One region of the Promicromonospora vindobonensis genome, then DNA from elsewhere that is predicted to be linked to it. Evidence: riboswitches for the same ligand, from Rfam matches in the RefSeq annotation. Region 1 holds a riboswitch; each other region holds the start of a gene.
The links. A riboswitch is a leader RNA that binds a small molecule or an ion and turns the genes downstream of it on or off. The one in region 1 is predicted to bind S-adenosylmethionine.

Region 1 (7,017 bases):
GGACGCGCAGTTCTACCCGAGCACCAACCCCGACTGGACAGCAGCGGACTCGGCGTTCAAGGCGCTGTTCGGACAGCTCGACGGCAAGAAGTCGGCCAAGGACGTCCTCGCCGAGATCCAGGCCCAGGTCGACGAGGGCTGATGTCCGCCGTACACGCAACGCTGAACTGAAAGCACGGGGAGCCTCGTGAAGGACCTGTTGAAGGCCCTGCCGTGGATCGGGCCCGCGGTCGCACTCATCGCGGCCGTGGTCCTGTTCCCGGTGGGCGTCATGTTCTGGAACTCGACGCGCGACATCAGCCAGAGTGGGCTGGATGACGGGGGTGTAGGTCTCGCGAACTTCGCGACGGTGATCGGCTTCCAGTACTTCTGGCCGATCCTCGGGCGCACCGTCGTGTGGGTGGTCGGCGTCGTCGGCGCCACCCTTGTCGGGTCGCTCGCGCTCGCCGCGCTGCTGAACAAGTCGTTCCCCGGCCGTCGCCTGGTACGCATGGCGGTCATCGTGCCGTGGGCGTCGAGCGTCGTGATGACGACGATGGTGGTGCACTACGGCCTCGAGCCGTACTTCGGCATCATCAACTCGTTCCTCGTGGACGTCGGCCTCATCGCGTCGCCAGAGGGTTACGGCTGGACCAGGCATCCGGTCACGGCGTTCGCGTGGGCCATGGTGGTGGCGGTGTTCGTGTCGCTGCCGTTCACCACCTACACGATCCTGGCCGGCCTGCAGTCCGTTCCTGGCGAGACCGTCGAGGCGGCGCGCATCGACGGCGCCGGAGGCTTGCGGACGTACTTCAGCGTGGTGCTGCCCCAGCTGCGGGGCGCGGTGTCGGTGGCGGTGCTGATCAACATCATCAACGTGTTCAACTCGCTGCCGATCCTGCGGGTCATGACGGGGTCCATCCCCGGCTACGACGCCGACACGATCATGACCATGATCTTCAAGTATCTGCAGAACCAGCGGCAGATCGACCTCGCCAGTGCACTCTCCGTGATCGCGTTCTTCGTGGTCATCGTCATCGTGGCCGTGTACGTGCGGGTCGTCCGCCCCCTCAAGGAGGTCTGATGACTGCGATCGCCGAATCGGGGACGGCACCACGCCAGGCGGCCCGTCCGCCGTCGGACAACCGGCGGCGGGTGCGGAAGTACACCGCGGACCAGGTGCCCATCGGGTCCGTCCTGCTCCGCATGTTCACCGGGCTCGTGGTGCTGGTGGTGTTCCTGCTCCCGTACCTGATCATGTTCTTCGGCTCGGTGAAGACGAAGGCGGAGATCAGGTCGGTGGACCCGACGTACTTCCCCACGGAGTGGCACTGGGAGAACTACGTCACGATGTGGTCGACGCCCGAGACCCCGCTGGCGCAGAACGTCATCTCCACCCTCGTCATCTCGCTGTGTGCCACGCTGCTCGTGCTCGTGGTGGCGCTGCCCGCCGCGTACTACACGGCGCGGTTCCGGTTCCGGGGGCGGTTCGTCTTCCTGTTCCTCGTGATCGTCACCCAGATGATCCAGCCGGCGGTGCTCACGTCGGGCCTGTTCCGCGAGTTCATCGCCATCGGGATCCTCGACACATGGGCGGCCATGATCCTGGTCAACGCCGCGTTCAACCTCTCGTTCGCCGTCTGGATCATGCACAGCTTCTTCGCCGCGATCCCGAAGGAGGTCGACGAGGCGGCACAGATCGACGGCGCGGGCACCTTCACCGTCCTGACGAAGATCAACCTGCCGCTCGTCTGGCCGGGGATCGTGACGGCCGTGATCTTCACGTTCGTCGCGTCCTGGAACGAGTTCGCCGCCTCGCTGGTGCTGCTCACGACGCCGGGCAACCAGCCGCTGTCGGTGGCGCTCACCAAGTTCGTCGGTCAGTACGAGACGTCGTGGCACTACGTGTTCGGGGTGTCGATCGTGGCGATCGTCCCGGTGATCATCCTGTTCATGGCCATCGAGAAGCGGCTGGTGGGCGGCCTCGTGGCGGGGTCGGTGAAGTAGTCAGGAGCGTGCTTCGGCTGCACGGTGGACCAGGCCGTCTCGACCGCCGGACGAATTCCGTCCCAGTGCTGGACAATCGCTTAGCATGGTGGCGATCCCATCCAGAGCGGTCGAGAGTCCTGGCTCCCTGACACCGCAGCAACCTGCAGACTTCCTGCCCCGCAGCCGTGGCGCGTGGACGTAAGGTGCTCACGCCAGGTTCGATGGAGCAACCATGGTTGTCGAGGCCTATCCGCACCGCCCCACAGTGTCGTTCGAGCTGATGCCACCGCGTCGGCCAGAGGCCGCGCCCAACTTCTGGGAGACGGCACAGCGGCTCGTGGCGGCACGGCCCGACTTCGTCTCCGTCACCTACGGCGCTGCCGGGGGCGACCGGGCGACGTCCCGCGAGGTCCTCGCCACGCTGCTCCGCGGCACGCCGGTGCTGCCGGTGGCCCATCTGACCTGCGTGGGTGCGTCGCGTGAGGACGTGTCCGAGGTGATCGACGAGTTCCTCGAGGCAGGCGTGCGGTCCTTCCTCGCTCTGCGGGGCGACCCGCCGCGCGACGAGCCGAACTGGCGTCCGTCGCCGGACGGCGTGAGCTCCAGCGTCGACCTGGTCCGGCTGCTCACGCAGGTGGACCAGCGCCGTGTCGCCGCCGACGCCAGCGCCGCCCTGCGGGCCGCCACCCGCCCGCTCACCATCGCAGTTGCAACGTTCCCGGACGGCAACGCCGGGGCCGGCACGACGCGCGACCAGGAGGTGCGGCGGCTGCTGGAGAAGCAGGAGGCCGGTGCGAGCTTCGCGATCACCCAGTTCTTCTACCGGGCCGAGTCCTACACAGGGTTCGTCGAGGCGGCGCGTTCGGCGGGCGTGACCATCCCGATCCTCGCCGGGATCCTGCCCACCACGGAGGCCCGCCGGCTACGCCGCGTCGAGGAGCTGACGGGCGTGGTCGCGCCGGCAGACCTGCTGCGGGACCTCGACGGGCTCACGGCTCCCGACGGCGCCGTCGACCCCGAGGCGCAGCACGAGCACGGCATCCAGTACTCGGCGGCGCTCGCCCGCGAGGTGCTCGACGCCGGAGCGCCGGGCGTACACGTGTACACGTTCAACAAGCACCGGCCGGCGCTCGACCTCCTCGAACGCGTGGGCCTGACGGGCCGTGCCGCAGCCTGACCCGCCGTTCGCCGGGAGTGATCAACTGCTCTCACACTTGGCACTCTCGGGGTGAGAGTGCCAAAATTATGGCGTAGCCGGACGGCGGCCGGACCCGCCGTCGAGCGCTGCGGCCCTGGAGGGGCCAGGGCCGCATCGTCGTAGGAGGTGATGCGCGATGGCTACCTACTGGGACCCGTTCCGGGAGATGGACAGGCTGTTCAGCACGTTCGCCGGCAACGCACGCCAGTCGGGCGGCATGCCGATGGACCTGTTCCGCACGGGTGACCACTACGTCCTGTCGATGGACCTGCCCGGTGTCGACCCCGGCACCATCGACGTGTCGGTCGAGGACCGGACGCTCACCGTCCGCGCCGAGCGCACGCAACGGTCAGACGCCGACGCCCAGTGGCTGGTCCGCGAGCGGCCCGCGGGGACGTTCGCACGGCAGCTCACGGTGGGCCGCGGGCTCGCTCTCGACAGCATCTCGGCCTCGTACGCCGACGGCGTGCTGTCGCTGACCATCCCGGTCAGCGAGGAGGCGAAGCCGCGCCGGGTCGAGGTGGCACACACCGCCGGTGCGACCCCGATCGGCCAGGATGCGGAGAGCCAGCAGACCATCGAGTCCTGACCCCTGTGGGCGACGCCCGCACCTGTCGGACCCACGGGCCGCTCGTCCGGCCCGTGGGTCCGACGTGTGTCTCCCCATCGCATGGCGGACATGCCCCAGATGTGATGTACCGGGCGGTGGCCGTCGGGCCGGATACTCCACATGACCTGGATCGACCCCAGCGTGATCAGATCGTGGAGGACACCCGTGCACACACACGACCACTCGCACGAACACGGCTCGACCGACCAGACCTCGCCAGACCCGGCCTTGCGCGACAAGAGCGCGCTCGGCCGGCGTGACCTGCTGCGCAGCGCCGTCGTCCTCGGCATCGGCGCCGCGGGTGCGACGATCGCGTCGCCGGCCGGCGCGATGCCGGCCGGCGCGGCAGCGACGGGCGCGACACCGGCAGGTGCCGCCTCGGCGCGAGCCGGGGACGCCCCGCCGTCGCTCGCACCTGACCCCGAGGCTCCTGCCGACGCGCCCAGGGGCGCGCTGGCCGGCGTGGAGGTCGCAGCGCCGACGATCGCGAGCTGCGCCACCTGGGGTGCAGCGGCCGCCCGGGGCACCATCGACACGGTCTCGACCAACCCGAACAAGATCCTGATCCACCACACGGCGTCGGCGAACGTCACCGACTACTCGCGGGCCGCCGGGTACCAGATCGCCCGCGACATCCAGCAGTGGCACTTCGCCAACGGCTGGGTGGACACCGGCCAGCACCTCACGCTGAGCCGCGGCGGGTATGTCATGGAGGGCAGGCACGGCTCGCTGTCCCGGCTGCAGAACGGCAGCGGCACGGTGGTGGGCGCACACGCTCCCGGCCAGAACAGCCAGGCCATCGGCATCGAGAGCCAAGGCACCTACACGAGCGCGACGCCGCCCGCCCAGCTCTGGAGCCGCCTCGTCGAGCTGTGCGCCTACATCTGCGACCAGTACGGGATCGCGCCGACGCAGATCTACGGGCACCGGGACTACACCGCGACGGCCTGTCCCGGTGACGTCCTGTACTCGATGCTGCCGCAGCTACGGTCGGAGGTGGCCGCGGCCCTGGCGGGGTCGAGCTGGTCCGTCATCGTCGACAACACGTCGTCGGGCTTCTCGGCGGGCTCGTCGTGGCAGACGTCGTCGTTCTCCGCAGAGCGGTACGGCGCCAGCTACCGCTACGCGACGCCGGCGGAGGTGAGCGACCTCGCCACGTTCTCGGCCACCATCCCGTCGAGCGGCTCGTACCGGGTGGAAGCCTGGTTCCCCGGGATCAGCGGCTACAACACGTCCACGCCGTTCATCGTCTACACCGGGACGGGTTCGTCGACGATTCGCCTGGACCAGTCCACCGGCGGAGGCGCCTGGCTGTCGCTCGGCACCTACGCCATGACGGCGGGCACGCGCACGGTCGTGGCGGTCAGCCGCTGGACCCAGGGCACCGCCTATGTCGTGGCGGACGCGATCCGCCTGACCCGCCTCTGAGCCCACGTGTCGGACGTCCGGGCCGTCCGGGTACCCGGACGTCCGACACGTCAGTGGGTCAGCTGTCGGCGCGCTCCTGGCCGCTCATGGCCTGGATGGACTGCATGACCTGCTCGGTCAGCTCGCGCCGGGCCTGGGCAGGCTTGGTGCCTGCCGCGATCTGGCGTGACGGGTCGATCGGGACGCCGAAGTGCAGCTCGACCCGGGCGAACCGCGGCATCTTGCCGATGGGCTTCACCTTGTCCGTCCCGAGCAGCGCCACGGGGACCACCGGGGCCTTGCCGGTCAGTGCCAGCCAGGCGACGCCGGTGTGGCCCTTGTGGAGCTTGCCGTCGCGCGAGCGAGTGCCCTCGGGGTAGATGCCGAACGCGCCGCCGCGCTGCAGCACCGCCAGTGCGTCCTCGAGGGAACGCTGTCCGGCACGCGGGTCGTCCCGCTGTACCGGGATGTCGCCCATCTTGGTGAAGAACCAGCGGGAGAGGCGTCCCTTGATCCCCTTGCCCGTCCAGTACTCGGCCTTGGCCAGGAACGCGACGTGCCGCGGCGCCATGATCGGGATGAGCAGCGAGTCGATGAACGACAGGTGGTTGCTCGCCAGGATCACGGCGCCGCGCTTCGGGATGTTCTGCAGGCCAGTGACGCGCGGGCGCAGAAGCACGAGCACGAGGATCGAGAGGATGAGCTTGAGGAACCGGTACGTCACCGGCCTATTGTGCACCCCTCAAGCGACCCTGTGGACGGGGCGATATGTGGTGAAAAAGACTAAAGAGACCTACAAAACCCCGTCCACCGGTCACGAGGGCCGGCCCTCCGCACCCTCGTCGCCGTCGGCCACCTCGATGGCCGCGACCTGGACCTGGACCTCCCGGATGCGTGCGACGTCGAGCTTCTCGCTGCGGTCGAAGCGGTAGACGCCGTTCTCCTCCTGGAACACGTCGGTGAGCTGCGTGTAGCAGTAGCCGAACATGCGCGGGTCGGTGAGCAGCGCGTCCGTCAGCCCGCGGAACCGGGTGTGGAACTCCTCCTCGTCCGCGACCCGCTGGCCATAGCCCCAGGAGTCCGGCGAGCTGCCGGAGGCAGTGGCTGCCGCCTCCGGGTTCCACCAGATGCCGCCGTACTCGCTGACGAAGTACGGCTGGCCCCGGTACGGCACCGACAGCTTGGTGCCGTTGTCGCGCGTGTTCTCGTACGGCCGGCCCTCGGCGAGGCCGCCTACCTGCTTCGCGAACTCCGTCGGCTGCTGCTCGTACAGGTGCGAGTCCCAGATGTCGGTCTCGAGTACCCGGTGCGAGTAGCCGCTGGCGTCCAGCACCGGGCGGGACGGGTCGGCCACCTTGGTGGCGAGCCACATGCTGCGGGTGACGTCGTCCAGCTGCGTGATGCGGTCGTGCAGGTCCTGGTGCGTCTCGTTGAGCGGGCACCACCCGATGATCGACGGGTGCGAGTGGTCGCGCTGCAGCGCCTCCATCCACTCGGCGACGTACGAGGTGGTGGGCCGCTGGCCGTCGGCAGGCGTGCCGTAGCCGCTGACGCCCCAGTCGCCGAACTCGCCCCACACGAGGTAGCCGAGCCGGTCGGCGTGGAACAGGTAGCGCTCCTCGAAGACCTTCTGGTGCAGCCGGGCACCGTTGAAACCGGCGGCGAGGCCGAGCTCGATGTCCCGCGCGAGCGCGTCGTCCGACGGTGCGGTCATGAGCGACTCGGGCCAGTAGCCCTGGTCCAGGACGAGCCGCTGGAACACGGCCTCGCCGTTGATCCGCACGACCTGCCCGTCGATGGACACCGAGCGCAGGCCCGCGTAGGAGCGCACGGA
Region 2 (7,017 bases), 270 kb from region 1:
CTCGACTGGCCGCCCGCACGGCCCGTACCGGTACCGGTCGCCGCCACGGGGCCGAAGTCGCTGCGTCTGGCGGGCGAGGTCGGCGACGGTGTGGTGCTCGAGGGTTCCGTCGGCCTGCCCGGGCTGCCTGCCGTGCTCGAGCGGCTCGCCGAGGGCCGTTCGGCCGCCGGCCGCGACGAGGTGAGCTTCCCCGTGATCCAGTTCGTGTCGGGCGGCACCGGCCCTGACGCCGTCGCGCGCCTGCGGGCCGAGCTCACCGCCTGGGGCACTGACGTGGCCGACGACGCGGCTCTCGCGCAGTACGCCCTGTGGGGCGACGCGGAGGCGATCGCCGACGGCGTACGCCGATACGGCGCGGCCGGCGTGGACACCGTGGCGCTCCAGCCGACGGAGGACGACCCCGACCTGGAGCGGCTCATCGGCGTGCTGGGCGCGGCCAAGGAACTGCTCCGCACGGCTTAGCCGGCCCTGTTCCGAGCCACCGGCCCACCGACCCACCGGCCCGGAGGCACAGCGCGACGCCGGGGTCGCACCGCCTCGTCGGCGGTGCGGCCCCGGCGTCGTTCGTGCGGCCGGTCAGGCGGTCAGATGTCGCGCGGCGGCGGCGCGAACGAACCCGACGCGCCCGGGTCGGTGCGGGGCACGGTCCCCGGGGCGGTGCCAGGCTCCGCGACGGGGGTGGCAGCGGCGCCCCCGCCCGACGAGAAGTTGCCGAGCATGCTCTCGACACGTGGCCGCATGGGCCCGATCAGCGCACCGCCGACACCCACGATCAGAATTCCGGCCAGAGTGGCCAGGAATGCCACGAGGACGGGCATTGTCACGGTGGTGCCGATGCCGATCTGGTTCACGGCGGCGATAATACCCAGCGCGATGATGAAGAAGGACACCGACTTCGCGAGCAGAGGACCGTAGGAAGCCCGGCCCATGGAGTTCAGGAGAAGGTCCTTCACCGCATTCGCGATGGCGCCTGCGATCACGACGATTACGATCGCGACAACCAGCTTCGGCAGCCACGCCACGATGTCGTTGACGATCGCGCTCACCGGGTTGGTGGGACCGAACGCGCTCAGCGCGAGCTGAAGTGCGATGAGCAGGATGAAGTAGTAGATGATCTTCGTGAGCAGCGCGATCGGCTCGATACCCGAACCTGCGAGGAGCCGGTTGGCGCCCGCCTTCTCGAGGACCTTGTTGAAGCCGACACGCGTCAGGATCATCCCAACGAACCGGGCGATCGCCTTGGCGATGAAGTACCCGATGAGGAAAACGATCAGGAACACGAGGAGCTTCGGGATGAAGCTCGCGACCGCGCCAAGAGCGTTCGTGAGCGGCGCCAACCAGTCAACCTGGATCGGCACAACAAGACCTGCATTGAGGAATGGCATAGTTCTCTCCCCCTTCGAGACTTTTCTCGTCACCTCTGCTGCGCCACGGTGGCGCAGCACAAAGGTGCCAGCACTCCACGAACATATGCCGGAGAAGCGCATTCTGCGCGGCGTGGCATTGCTTCTTGAGCGCACCATTAGCCAGAGAAGGCGCATATGTGCAGGTCAGGTAGCCGGGCGCGGGTTGTCTTGTTCGTGAATCAGGATGGATCCGCTGTAGAGCGGGTGAGACATAAGCGGCATTTCCCTGGACTGGCAACCGACCGCCTAGCCTGGCCGGATGGATGCCCTGCATGAGCGGACCGCCGTCGAGCTCCGCGACCTCCTCGCCGCCGGAGAGCTCTCGCCCGCCGAGGTCACCGACCATTTCCTCGACCGGGTCGAGCGGCTCAACGGTGCCGTCGGCGCCTTCGCCACCGTCACCCCTGAGCGCGCGCGCGAACGCGCGGCAGCCCTCGGGCGGGACGGGGGCGGCGCGGAGGGCGCTCCCCCTGCGGGCAGCCTCTGGGGCCTGCCGACGGGCGACAAGGACCTGTGGAACCGTGCGGGCGTGCCGACCGGATTCGGATCGCGCGCGTTCGCGGACCTGCCGCCCGCGCAGGAGAGCGACGAGATAGTCGAGATCCTCGACGCCGCCGGCATCGTCAGCCTCGGCAAGACGGCAGCGCCCGAGCTGGGCTTCCCCGCCTACACCGAGCCCGTCGGCGCCCCGCCGGCCCGCACGCCGTGGGACCTGACTCGTGGTGCGGGAGGGTCGAGCGGCGGCGCGGCCGCGGCGGTGGCGGCAGGCATGCTGCCGTTCGCCCCCGGGTCCGACGGCGGCGGCTCGGTCCGCATCCCCGCCGCCGCCTGCGGGGTGGTCGGTCTCAAGCCGACGCGCGGGCTCCTGCCCGCGGGCAGCGGCGTCGACTCGCTGGGCGGGCTCGTCGTGAACGGGCCGATCGCGCGTACCGTCGCCGACACGGCCCTCCTCCTCGAGGCGATGCTCCCGAGGCGGGCCGGTGGCGGCGTCGCGCACCCGTTCTCGCTGCGCGCGCCGTCCTACGCGGCGGGCGCCTACCTGGCGGCAGCACAGAGCGCCACGCTGCCCGACCGGCGGACGGGCGAGCGCGGGCCGGACGGCGGCACGGCGCGAATCGGGGTGACCACCATGTCGGCGTGGGACGAGTTCTACGCCATCACCGTGTCGCCGGAAGCCAGGGCCGGGCTCGACGTGGGGGTACGGGCGCTGGCCGGGCTGGGGCACTCGATGGACGAGATGGAGCTGGCCGCTGCGCCCGAGTACGCACCGGCGTTCCGGACCCTGTGGATGGGCGGCGCGTCGGCGGTACCGATCGACGACCCCGAGACGCTCGGCAAGCTGGAGCCGCTGACCCAGTGGCTGATCCGGTCGGGCCGCGCCGTGCCCGCGCGGCAGCTCGCCGAGGCGGTCCGCACGCTCAACGGCTACGAGCGCTCGCTCGTCGCCCAGGTCAGCGTGTACGACGCGGTCGTGACGCCGGCGCTCGCGCTCACCCCCCGGCCCATCGGCTGGTACGACGCCGACGACCCTGAGCGGAACTTCGAGCAGCAGTGCCAGTACACGCCGTTCACCTCGATGCTCAACGTCGCGGGACTGCCTGCGATCACCGTGCCGACCCACTGGACCGAGCCGACCGCGGACGCCCCCGCCGGGCTGCCGATGGGCGTGCAGATCATCGGCAGGCCGGGCGGGGAGCTCACCCTGCTGGCCCTCGCGGCCCAGCTGGAGGCTGCTCTGCCGCGTCGGCGCGCCTTCCCCCTCTGACGTGCCGGACCCTCGGGGCACGCGGGCGACCCGAGGATCTGGCACCTCGTTCGGCCAGGGCCGAAAGTCACGGAACGTCCCTGGGGCCCGTGGTTTTATACCCTTCGGGGGTACGGAATCACGAGGCGAGAGGAGCGGGACGATGACCGAGGTGTTCGAGACGGCAGCTCCAGCCCGGCCGAGCCGGTGGACCGGCACCTGGCCCACCAACGCGGCCTGGATCGTGCTCGGAGCCCTCACGGGTTTCGGGCTCCTGGTCGGCGCCACGGCGGCCACCGGCGGGACGTGGCGCGACGCCGTCGCCGAGGACCCGACGACGGCGGTCGGTGTCGCCGCGCTCTGCTACCTGGCCGCCGCGGCGACCGGCATCCGCTGGACGGGATGGCTCCTGGCCCTCCTGGCGTCCGCGATCCCGGTCGTGTCCGAGCTCGTCGACACGCCGCGCTGGATCGGGTTCGCCCTCGTCGGCGTCGTGCTGGCCGGCCTGGGACTGGCCCGCGGCAAGCGGTCCACCTGGCCTCAGGCCGCCGCGATGGTCGGCTACTTCGGTGTCGCGGCCGTCGCGCTGTACCTGGAGCCCCGCGTGGGCCTCGCCCTGGCCGGCCTCGCCCTGGCCGCACACGCGGGATGGGACCTCGTGCACTACCGCCGCGACATCGTGGTCAACCGCTCGCTGGCCCTGTGGTGCATCGGGCTCGACCTGACGCTGGGCGGTATCTGCGTGACGCTCGCGCTGTGACGGGTCAGTCCTCGTCCGGAAGGCAGCCGAAGTCCTCGTCGAAGCCCAGGGCCGCGGTCGCCAGGAGCCCCGCGAGGCCGGAGCCCTCCGGGACGGGGCGCGGGTCGTCCGTCACCACCCAGAGCCCGTCGACGACGTCGTATCCCGCCTGCGGGCCGTCCGCCACCAGGCGGCCGACGGCGGCGACGAGCCGCTCGACCTCCTCACCGGCGGTGCCGACGCCGACCGAGGCGCGCACCGCTCCGGCGTCGAACCCGAGGCGGCCGAGCAGCGGGTGCGCGCAGAAGCGGCCGTCGCGCACACCGATCCCGTGCTCCGCGGACAGGTACGCGGCCACGAGACCGGGGTCGTAGCCCGCCACGGTGAAGGTCACGACGCCCACGGGGTCGACGGCGTCCGCCCACACCCGCACCACCTCGACGCGCTCGATCGCCTCGAGCCCGGACACGAGCCGACGCCGGAGCGCGTTCTCGTGCGCCACGACGTCGGCGGCGTCGAGCGCCGCGAGCTCCTCGCACGCCGCGGCGAGCGCCACGGCGCCGATCACGTTGGGCGAGCCGGCCTCGTGGCGGGCGGGCCCCTCGTGCCAGTCGGTGCCTGCGACGCGCACCCGCCGCACGGCGCCGCCGCCCGCGAGGTAGGGCGTGCCTGCGTCGAGCCAGTCGCGACGGCCCACCAGCACGCCCGCGCCGAACGGGGCATACGTCTTGTGCCCGGAGAAGGCGAGGTAGTCGACGCCCGTCGACTCGAGGGAGATGCGCCGGTGCGGTACGAGCTGGGCGCCGTCGAGCACCACGCGGACGCCGAACTCGTGGGCGACGGCGACGATCTCGTCGACGGGGAGCGACTCCCCCGTCACGTTGGAGGCGCCGGTGAGGGCGAGGAGCGCGAACTGCCGGTGCGCGGCGGCGGCCGCCAGCTCCTCGCGGATCTGGGCGAGCGTCTCGGCAACCGTTGCGCCGCCGGTCAGCACGGTCGCGTCCGTGCCGCGCTGCCACGGCAGCAGGTTGGCGTGATGCTCGACGTCGAGCACCAGCACCCGGCCGGGCTCGCCGTCGGGCTGCGCGGGGACGCAGCCGGCGAGGAGGTTCAGCGAGTCGGTGGTGTTGCGGGTGACGATCGTCAGGTCGTCCTCCCTGGCACCGACGAAGGCCCCGATGGTGCGCCGCGCCGTCTCGTAGAGCGCGGTGCTGACCTGGGAGAGGTAGCCCGCGCCGCGGTGGACGCTCGCGTACAGGGGGAGCACCTGGGTGACCCGGTCCGCCACGGCCTGCAGCGCAGGGGCTGATGCGGCCACGTCGAGGTTGGCGTAGGAGACCCTGGTCCCGTCCACGAGCGGCACGAACGTCCCACCGCCGACCACGGGGCGCAGCGGGGCCAGGCCGGCCACCGTGACCTCGTCAGTGCGGGCGGTGGCGGTAAGGGTGGTGGTTGCAGACATGGCGTCCTCCAGCACGTCCTGGGGGAGGTTCCCCCGCGCTTGCCGCGCGCGGGTGCGCGCAGCCAGGTCGTCACCCGGGGCACCCCGCCGCGGAGGAGGGTTGCCGGCCAGCGAGCCGGGGCTTGACGCTGGCGCTCATGACCTGGGCGCCATCCTGGGCTGTGGCACAAACCCTGTCAACGCGCGTCTCAAATACTGGTCCCACCATCTGATCACCGGTGGGCCCCACAAATGTTCCAAACGTTCGGAACGAACCGAACAATGCGATAGCCTGTTCGCATGAGCGCCGTCGAGGACTTCACCGAGGAAGCAGGGCTGTTCTACGAGCGGCTCGGCCTGAGCCGCACCGCCGGCCGCGTCATCGGGCACCTGCTCGCGTCAGACGACGACGACGGCGCCGACGCACCGGAACTGTGCGAACGGCTCGCCGTCGCCAAGAGCAGCATGAGCGTGGCACTGCGCCAGCTCGACCAGGCAGGCATGGTCGAGCGATTCCGGCGTCGGGGCGAGCGACGCGACCGGTACCGGCTCACGGAGGACGTCTTCGGCAGGGCGTTCCGCGCCAAGATGGCCGAGTTCGACGCCTTCCAGCAGCTCGCAGCGCGCGGCCTCGCCGCAGTGGGCGACGACCCGCGGCGGCGCAGGCGCCTGGAGAACATGCGTGACATGTACGCCTTCATGGCGGACCGGTTCCCCGCGCTCCTGGACGAGTGGGAGGCCTCGCGATGAGGGTTCTCCTGGTCACGATGGGCAGCCGGGGCGACGTCGAGCCGTTCGCTGCGCTCGCCGTGGAGCTCGCCCGGTCGGGCCACGAGCCCCTGCTGGCCGCGCCACGCCGCCTGACCGAGGACGCAGCGGCCAGCGGGCTCCCGGTAGCGCCGCTCGACGACGGCATCTTCGCCCTGCAGGAGGAGGTCGCGGGGAAGGGCGCACGGGCATCGATCACCGCGGCCCGGTCGGCGCTGCCGCTGCTCCGCCGCTGGCTCGACGACCTGGCCACCCTGCGGGACAGCGACGCCGACGTCGTGGTCTACGCGCCCAAGTCGCTGGGGGCGCCCCACCTCGCGGACCTGCTCGGCGTGCCGTCGGTCGCCGCGCTGCCCGTCCCGCTGTTCAGCCCGACGGCGCGGTTCCCGTCCCCGCTCAGCCCGGTCCGGCCGCCACGGTTCCTCAACCGGGCGAGCTGGCGGTTGGCCGGGGCCGTCGAAGCGCCGTACCGGCGTCTGGTCCGGTCCTGGCGGTCCGAGACCCTCGGCCTGTCCGGCCCGACGCCGGGGCTCACCGAGCGCGTGGCCCACGACGGTGTCCTGCACGCGTGGAGCCCGCACCTGCTGCCCGCGCCCGACGACTGGCCGGCCGAGCTCGCACCCATCGGCTTCTGGAGCCTGCCGCCGGACGAGGGCCGGGCTCTGCCAGCGGCCCTCGACCAGTTCCTCGATGCCGGCGATCCGCCCGTGTACGTCGGGTTCGGCAGCATGCTCGCCAAGGACCCGGAAGCCTTCACCCGAGCAGTGCTCGACGGACTGCACGCCTCGGGACGGCGCGCGGTCCTTGCGACGGGCTGGGGTGCGCTCCGCCCCACGCGCGTACCGGAGACCGTCCACGTGCTCGACCAGGCCCCGCACGGCCTCTTGCTGCCCCGCACGGCCGTCGCCGTGCACCACGG
Region 3 (7,017 bases), on a different contig from region 1:
GGCCGTGCTCGGGCCGATGCTGCAGCGGGAGATCCTGTGGCTGCTGATCACCGGCCCTCAGGGCGACACGGTGCGGCAGCTCGGCCTGGCCGACAGCAAACTCAACCGCGTCAACCAGGTGGTGCAGTGGATCCGTGACAACACCGCCGAGCCGCTCCGGGTCGAGGATCTCGCCCGGCGCGCCGGCCTGAGCGCCTCCGCGTTCCACCGCACGTTCCGCGCGGTCACCGGATCGAGCCCGCTCCAGTTCCAGAAGCAGCTCCGGCTGGTCACGGCGCGGCAGATCCTCGCGTCGCAGGACTCCAGCGTCACGCAGACCGCGTTCGCCGTCGGCTACGAGAGTGCCGCCCAGTTCAACCGGGAGTACCGCCGGTTCTTCGGAGCACCACCGGGACGCGACCGGACACGGCTGACCGAGGCCGTCCCGTCCGGCCACGCCGACCCGCGAGACTGAGCGGACCGCCCCGCCTAAGACACGATCCGCTGCTGCTCGGTCCAGCCCGACCACCCGCGTTCCACGAGGAGCGCCTCCAGGCGGCGGCCCGCGGGGATGGAGTCGAGGGCGAGCGAGTCGAACAGCTCGACGATCCCTGCCTCCGCCCGGCGCACCGTCCCGCTCGACGAGTCGGCCGCCGAGCCGTTGGCCCAGTCGGCGTGCAGATCGAGCAGCGCCGCCACCTTGTCGGCCAGACCGGCCAGCCTCGCGTCGTCGGGCGCCCAGTCGACCGCCGCGCTGATCGACCGGAGGAGGTCGACGAACTCCGGGTCGTCGAGCAGGCGGCCCTTCTGCGCCATCGCCTCGGCCACCTCTTCCGGCGACAGCACGGCGAGGGTGAGGATCCAGCTGTCCCGCTCGATCTGCACGACCCGCTCGGGAACGCCGAGCTCACGCCACCGGTCGAGATAGGCAGCGCCCTCGGGGGGCAGGGCCAGGCTGTCTCCGGCGGCGAGCCTCGCGATGCGCTCCCGGTGCCGCTCCCGTTCCGCGATCTCCTTCCGGAGCCTGGCGTCGATCTCGGCGACGGCCGCCGCGAACTCCCGCTCGTCGGCGTGCAGGAGCTCCTGCACGCGCGCGAGGGGCACGCCGGCGGCAGCAAGGACCCTGATCCGGATCAGCTCCACCACGGCCTGCGCGCCGTACCGCCGGTAGCCGGAGTGGTCACGCTCAGGCTCGGGCAGCAGGCCCTCGGCGTGATAGTGCCGTACGGCGCGCGCCGTCACCCCCGCGTAGGACGCGAGCTGGCCGATTGTCAGCATGGCTGAAGTCTCCTCCCTCGTCTGCCCGGCGCCCCGCCCGCTCGGTCTAGCGCACCGGGACCTTCGCGAACAGGTGCCGGGCCCACAGGTACCCCGTCACACCGATCACCGTGCACCAGCCGACGGCGATCCAGCCCTCGGAGCCCACCGGCGTGCCGGCGGTCAGCGCCCGGAGCGTCTCGATGACCGGCGTGAACGGCTGGTGCTCGGCGAAGTGCCGCAGCCCGGCCGGCATCTGCTCCGTCGGCACGAAGCCGCTGCTCACGAACGGCAGCACCATGAGGACCAGCGGGGTGTTGCTCGCCGTCTCGATGCTGCCGGCGGCCAGTCCCATGGCCACCGTCAGCCACGTGAACGAGAACGCGAGCAGCAGCACCAGCCCGGCCGCGCCGAGCCAGCCGGCGACCCCTGCGTCGGACCGGAACCCGAGCAGCAGCGCGAAGACGATCATCACCGAGAGGGCGAGCAGGGTCCGCGTCACCGCGCCGAGCACGTGCCCCGTCAGCACCGACACCCTGGCGATGTCCATGGTCCGGAACCGGGCGAACATCCCGCCGGTCCGGTCGATGGCGACCGACACGGCGGTTCCGTTCGCCACGCTGGCCACGGTCATGATCCAGATGCCGGGGACGAGGTAGGTGAGGTAGTCGGCCCGGGTACCGCCGCCGTCGACCGGGAGGCCCGCACCGAGCGTGCCGCCGAACACGTACACGAACATCAGCAGGAACACGATCGGGATGGCGAGCAGCATGAGCGCGAGCGACGGGTAGCGGCTGAGGTGCCGCAGGTTGCGGCGGAGCATGGTCATCGAGTCGCGGACGACGTAGGCGGTGCTCATCGTGCGGTCATCTCCTGGGTGGTGTCGGGGCCTGCGTCGGGGCCTGTGTCGGGGGTTGCGGACCGTGGCGCGTGGCCGGTGAGCGCCAGGAACACGTCGTCCAGGTTGGTGCTGTCGCCGGGGACCCGTGCCTTGAGCTCCGCCGGTGTTCCCTCGGCGACGAGCTTTCCGGCGTCCAGCACGCCCACCAGGTCGGCCAGGGCGTCCGCCTCCTCCAGGTACTGGGTCGTCAGGAGCACGGTGACGCCGTCGGCCACCTGCTCCCGGACCACCTGCCAGACCTCGCGGCGGCTGCGCGGGTCGAGCCCGGTGGTCGGCTCGTCGAGGAAGATGAGGCGCGGCCGCGTGACGAGCGTCATCGCGAGGTCCAGCCTGCGCTGCATCCCGCCGGACCAGGTCAGGGCGCGGCGGTCGGCGGCGTCGGCCAGGTCGAACCGCTCGAGCAGCCCCGCGACGTCCCGGGCCGCGGTGGTCCGGTCGAGGTGCGTGAGGTCGGCCATGAGCCGCAGGTTCTCCCGGCCGGTGAGGAACAGGTCGATCGCCGAGAACTGCCCGGTGACACCGATCGCCGCCCGGATCCGGGCCGGCTCGCGACGCACGTCGTGGCCCGCGACGCGCAGCTCGCCCGCGTCGGCCGTCAGCAGCGTGGACAGGATGTTGACCAGGGTGGTCTTGCCCGCGCCGTTCGGCCCGAGCAGCGCGTAGACGGAGCCTGCGGGAACGGCCAGGTCGACGCCGTCGAGCACCTGGTGGTCGCCGAAGGACTTGCGCAGCCCCACGATCTCGATCGCCGCGTGCGCCGGGCCGGCCGGTGGGACGGGGGGTGAGGTCTCTGCCGTTGTCATGACCGCAGCGTGCAGGGTTGACGCTGCGACAAGGTCAAGCCCTGGTGGAGCTGCCCCTGCTGGACGCGTGGTTCGCCCTGGACCGGGCGGCCGACGCCGGGACGCAACAGGCCTGGCTGTTCTCCCGCCGGTCGGGCGGCTTCTGGCAGAAGCTCGGCTTCGCCCGGACGACGACGAGCGCCCTCGCCACCGCACTGCCCGATGCCCACCAGGTGCTGCTGTTCCGCTCGACCGGACAGCTCGACCACGAGGTCGCGTGGCAGCGGCCGCTGCCGGCGTCTGGTAATTTCGCCGCATGAGGTCTCCAGAAGCATCCAGGTTCGGGCTGCCGGTACTCCGGTAGCCCGAGATGCCCCTGTAGAGACCGCCGAGGTACCACCTCGCCCGCCCGCTCCCCGTGACCGAGGTCCGCTGAGCCGGCGCCGTCCGTGCGCATCCGAAGGGCCCCCGTAGTGCCGCTCCGGCCTACCCGTCCCCCTTTCTCCCTTCGGAGCCGCTCATGCCTGTCCTGCTCTACGTGCTCGCCGTCGCGGTCTTCGCGCAAGGCACGTCGGAATTCGTCCTCGCCGGGCTCGTGCCTGGCATCGTTACCGACCTCGGCATCACCCTCGCCCAGGCCGGGTACCTGACCTCGGGCTTCGCGGTCGGCATGGTCGTCGGCGCACCGCTGACGGCAGCGCTCGGCCGCCGTCTGCCGCCCCGCTGGACCCTGTCCGCGTGCCTGCTGGTCTTCGTCGCCGCGCACCTGGTCGGCGCGCTCACCGACCAGTACGCCGTGCTGCTCGGCACCCGGTTCCTGGCCGCCGTTGCCAACGCCGGGTTCCTCGCGGTGGCGCTGTCGACCGTCACGACCATCGTCCCAGCGGGCAGGCAGGGCCGGGCGCTCGCCGCGATCCTGAGCGGCACCACGCTCGCGCTGGTCGCCGGGGTCCCCGCCGGCGCCCTCCTCGGTGAGCTGTGGGGCTGGCGCTCGGCGCTGTGGGCGATCGCGGGGGTGTCGGCACTCGCGCTGGTCGCCGTCGTCGTGCTGACGCCGGCGAGACCGAGTCCGGCCGAGCCGCACGCCCGGGTCGACCTCCGCGCCGAGATCGGCACCCTCCGGTCCCCCGACCTGCTGCGCCACCTCACGCTCGGGGTCGTGGTGAACGGCGCGACCTTCTGCGCGTTCACCTACCTGGCGCCCCTCGTGACGGACGGCGCCGGGCTCGACTCCGCACTCGTGCCGGTCGTCCTCGCGCTCTTCGGCCTGGGCGCCTTCGCAGGCCTGTCGGTGGCAGGCCGCCTCGCCGACGCCCACGGGCACCTCGTCGTCGGGGTGGCCACGCCGGCGCTCGTCGTGGCGTGGACGCTGTGGGCGGCGCTCGCGGACAGCGCCCCCGCGGCGTGGGTGCTCGCCCCGGTGCTTGGCGCACTCTCGTTCGCCACAGGCGGCACGCTGATCGCGCGCAGCATGGCAGCAGCGCAGGGCGCACCGACGATGGGCGGGGCGTTCTCGACCGTCGCGCTGAACCTTGGCGCACTGGTCGGGCCGGTGCTCGGCGGCGCAGCGCTGGGGCCGCTCGGGCTTGCGGGGCCGCTCGTGGTCAGTGCGGCGCTGGCCGCCGTCGCCGTGGTGCTGGGGTGCGTGGCAGGCCGACGTCGGACGGCGGTCCCGGCGAGCTGACCGGCGAACCCGCGCGCACCCGGGGAGCGCTCGGCGCCTGGCACACTTTTAGTGTCAGGCATCGAGCGCCGTCCTCGCCAGGGCCAGCGTCGTCCCGAGGCGTGGACGGGTTTTCGACCACATCGCGGGCATGCTTACGATCCAGGCTCATCATCCAGAGCGGTCGAGAGTCCTGGCTCCACGACACCGCAGCAACCTGCCTCCGGATCGCCGAAGCCGGGCAAGGTGCTAACGCCAGGTCCGATGGAGCTGATTACGCATGGCAGTCGAGTTCACGCACCTGTCCCCCGCCACGATCCTTGGCTACCCGCGCATCGGTCGACGCCGCGAGCTCAAGCGAGCCGTCGAAGCGTCGTGGGCCGGACGCACCACCACCGACGAGCTGGAGACGACGGCCGGCGAGCTGCGGCTGGCCACCGCGCGACACCTCGTCGACCTGGGCCTGGACGCCGGCACGGCCGCCGTCCCCGGCTCGTTCTCGTACTACGACCAGGTGCTCGACGCCGTCGCACTGCTGGGGGCGGTGCCCGAACGGTTCCGGGATCTGGTCCCGACGGACGGGCCGCTCTCCCTCGACGGCTACTTCACGCTGGCCCGCGGCGAGGGCGACAAGCCGCCGCTCGAGATGACCAAGTGGTTCGACACGAACTACCACTACCTGGTCCCGGAGATCGGGCCGGGCACCCCCATCGGGTTCGTGGACGACCGGGTGGTGCGCCAGTTCAGCGAGCTCGCCCAGCCGTCGGACGGCGGCCAGGCCGTCGTGACCCGCCCCGTGCTCGTCGGACCGGTCACGTTCCTGCTGCTCAGCAAGGCGGCCGACGATGCACCCGACGGGTTCCGCCCGCTCGACCGGCTCGACGACGTCGTCGCCGCGTACGCCGACCTGCTGCGCGCGCTGGCCGCAGCGGGCGCGCCCTGGGTGCAGCTCGACGAGCCCGCCCTCGTCACCGACCTGCTCGACGTGCCCTTCGACGAGGTGGCCGACGCCGTCCGCCGGGCCTACGCACGGCTCGCGACGGACCTCTCCCCCGCGTCCCGTGCGGACGGCCTTGCGGAGCGGCCGGCGATCCTGGTCACCGCGCCGTACGGCGACCTGCGCAGCGAGGCCGGCGACGGGCTCGCCCTGCTGGCCGGGACCGATGTCGAGGCAATCGCCGTCGACCTGGTCCGTGGCACGGTCCCTGCCGGTCCGGTGACCGGCCTGGAGACCAAGACCCTGGTCGCGGGAGTGATCGACGGGCATAACATCTGGCGCGCCGACCTCGACGCCCGCCTTGCCACGCTCGAGGGTCTTGCCACGCTCGGCGCCGGGGCGGTCGCCGTCGGCACCTCGACGTCGCTGCTGCACGTGCCGCACGACGTCGCCGAGGAGCCGCGCCTCGACGCAGGCCTGAAGTCCTGGCTCGCGTTCGCCGACCAGAAGGTCGCCGAGGTCGTCACGCTGGCCACCGGCCTGGCGGACGGCCGGACGGCGGTCGCCGACGCGCTCGCCGAGTCCACGGCGGCTGTCCGGTCCCGCGCTCAGGCGACCGGCGTCGTCGTGCCGGCGGTGCGCGACCGGACGGCGGCGCTGACGCCCGACGACGTGGAGCGCGCGCCGTACGCGGAGCGCGCCGCCGCCCAGCAGGCGAGGCTGAACCTGCCGCCACTGCCGACCACCACGATCGGCTCGTTCCCGCAGACCGCCGAGATCCGGACCACCCGCGCCGCCTGGGTGCGGGGCGAGCTGTCCGACGCCGACTACACGGCCGCGATGCGCGCCGAGATCGCGAGCACCGTCGCGCTCCAGGAGGAGCTGGGCCTCGACGTGCTGGTGCACGGCGAGCCCGAGCGCAACGACATGGTGCAGTACTTCGCCGAGCAGCTCGACGGGTTCGCGACCACGGTGCACGGCTGGGTGCAGTCGTACGGCTCGCGCTGCGTACGGCCCCCGATCCTGTGGGGTGACGTGTCCCGGCCCGCGCCGCTGACCGTCGAGTGGACCGCCTACGCTGCGTCACTGACGGACAAGCCTGTCAAGGGCATGCTCACCGGCCCCGTCACCATCCTGGCCTGGTCGTTCGTCCGCTACGACCTGCCGCTGGGCGACACCGCCGACCAGGTCGCCCTCGCGCTCCGCGACGAGGTCACGGACCTGGAGGAGGCGGGCATCGGCGTCGTGCAGGTGGACGAGCCCGCGCTGCGCGAGCTGCTGCCGCTGCGCAGGGCCGACCACCCGGGCTACCTGGACTGGTCGGTGCGCTCGTTCCGGCTCTCGACCGCAGGGGCCGACACCGCCACGCAGGTGCACACCCACCTGTGCTACTCGGAGTTCGGCCAGGTCATCGGCGCGATCGACGGGCTCGACGCCGACGTCACGTCGGTCGAGGCGGCGCGGTCCCGCATGGAGATCGTGCCGGAGCTGGCCGACG

Region 2: linked by a shared signal. The riboswitch ahead of ACFS27_RS12245 (aminotransferase class V-fold PLP-dependent enzyme) and the one ahead of ACFS27_RS11075 (methylenetetrahydrofolate reductase) in region 1 are both predicted to bind S-adenosylmethionine.
Region 3: linked by a shared signal. The riboswitch ahead of metE (5-methyltetrahydropteroyltriglutamate--homocysteine S-methyltransferase) and the one ahead of ACFS27_RS11075 (methylenetetrahydrofolate reductase) in region 1 are both predicted to bind S-adenosylmethionine.

The regions. Positions count from the first base shown of each region.
Region 1 covers NZ_JBHUOG010000001.1:2,447,052-2,454,068, forward strand. The annotation lists gene ACFS27_RS11060 (extracellular solute-binding protein) at 1-142, shown strand, start outside; gene ACFS27_RS11065 (carbohydrate ABC transporter permease) at 188-1,063, shown strand; gene ACFS27_RS11070 (carbohydrate ABC transporter permease) at 1,063-1,986, shown strand; SAM riboswitch class I at 2,081-2,196, shown strand; gene ACFS27_RS11075 (methylenetetrahydrofolate reductase) at 2,201-3,145, shown strand; gene ACFS27_RS11080 (Hsp20/alpha crystallin family protein) at 3,303-3,755, shown strand; gene ACFS27_RS11085 (golvesin C-terminal-like domain-containing protein) at 3,942-5,204, shown strand; gene ACFS27_RS11090 (lysophospholipid acyltransferase family protein) at 5,263-5,907, opposite strand; gene ACFS27_RS11095 (glycoside hydrolase family 2 protein) at 5,998-7,017, opposite strand, start outside.
Region 2 covers NZ_JBHUOG010000001.1:2,720,329-2,727,345, reverse strand. The annotation lists gene ACFS27_RS12265 (LLM class flavin-dependent oxidoreductase) at 1-462, shown strand, start outside; gene ACFS27_RS12260 (mechanosensitive ion channel family protein) at 585-1,487, opposite strand; gene ACFS27_RS12255 (amidase) at 1,666-3,171, shown strand; gene ACFS27_RS12250 (hypothetical protein) at 3,314-3,910, shown strand; gene ACFS27_RS12245 (aminotransferase class V-fold PLP-dependent enzyme) at 3,915-5,351, opposite strand; SAM riboswitch class IV at 5,382-5,494, opposite strand; gene ACFS27_RS12240 (MarR family transcriptional regulator) at 5,631-6,080, shown strand; gene ACFS27_RS12235 (glycosyltransferase) at 6,077-7,017, shown strand, end outside.
Region 3 covers NZ_JBHUOG010000002.1:690,117-697,133, reverse strand. The annotation lists gene ACFS27_RS16275 (AraC family transcriptional regulator) at 1-454, shown strand, start outside; gene ACFS27_RS16270 (MerR family transcriptional regulator) at 469-1,257, opposite strand; gene ACFS27_RS16265 (ABC transporter permease) at 1,304-2,095, opposite strand; gene ACFS27_RS16260 (ABC transporter ATP-binding protein) at 2,092-2,940, opposite strand; gene ACFS27_RS16255 (hypothetical protein) at 2,985-3,239, shown strand; gene ACFS27_RS16250 (Cmx/CmrA family chloramphenicol efflux MFS transporter) at 3,440-4,603, shown strand; SAM riboswitch class I at 4,751-4,853, shown strand; gene metE (5-methyltetrahydropteroyltriglutamate--homocysteine S-methyltransferase) at 4,863-7,017, shown strand, end outside.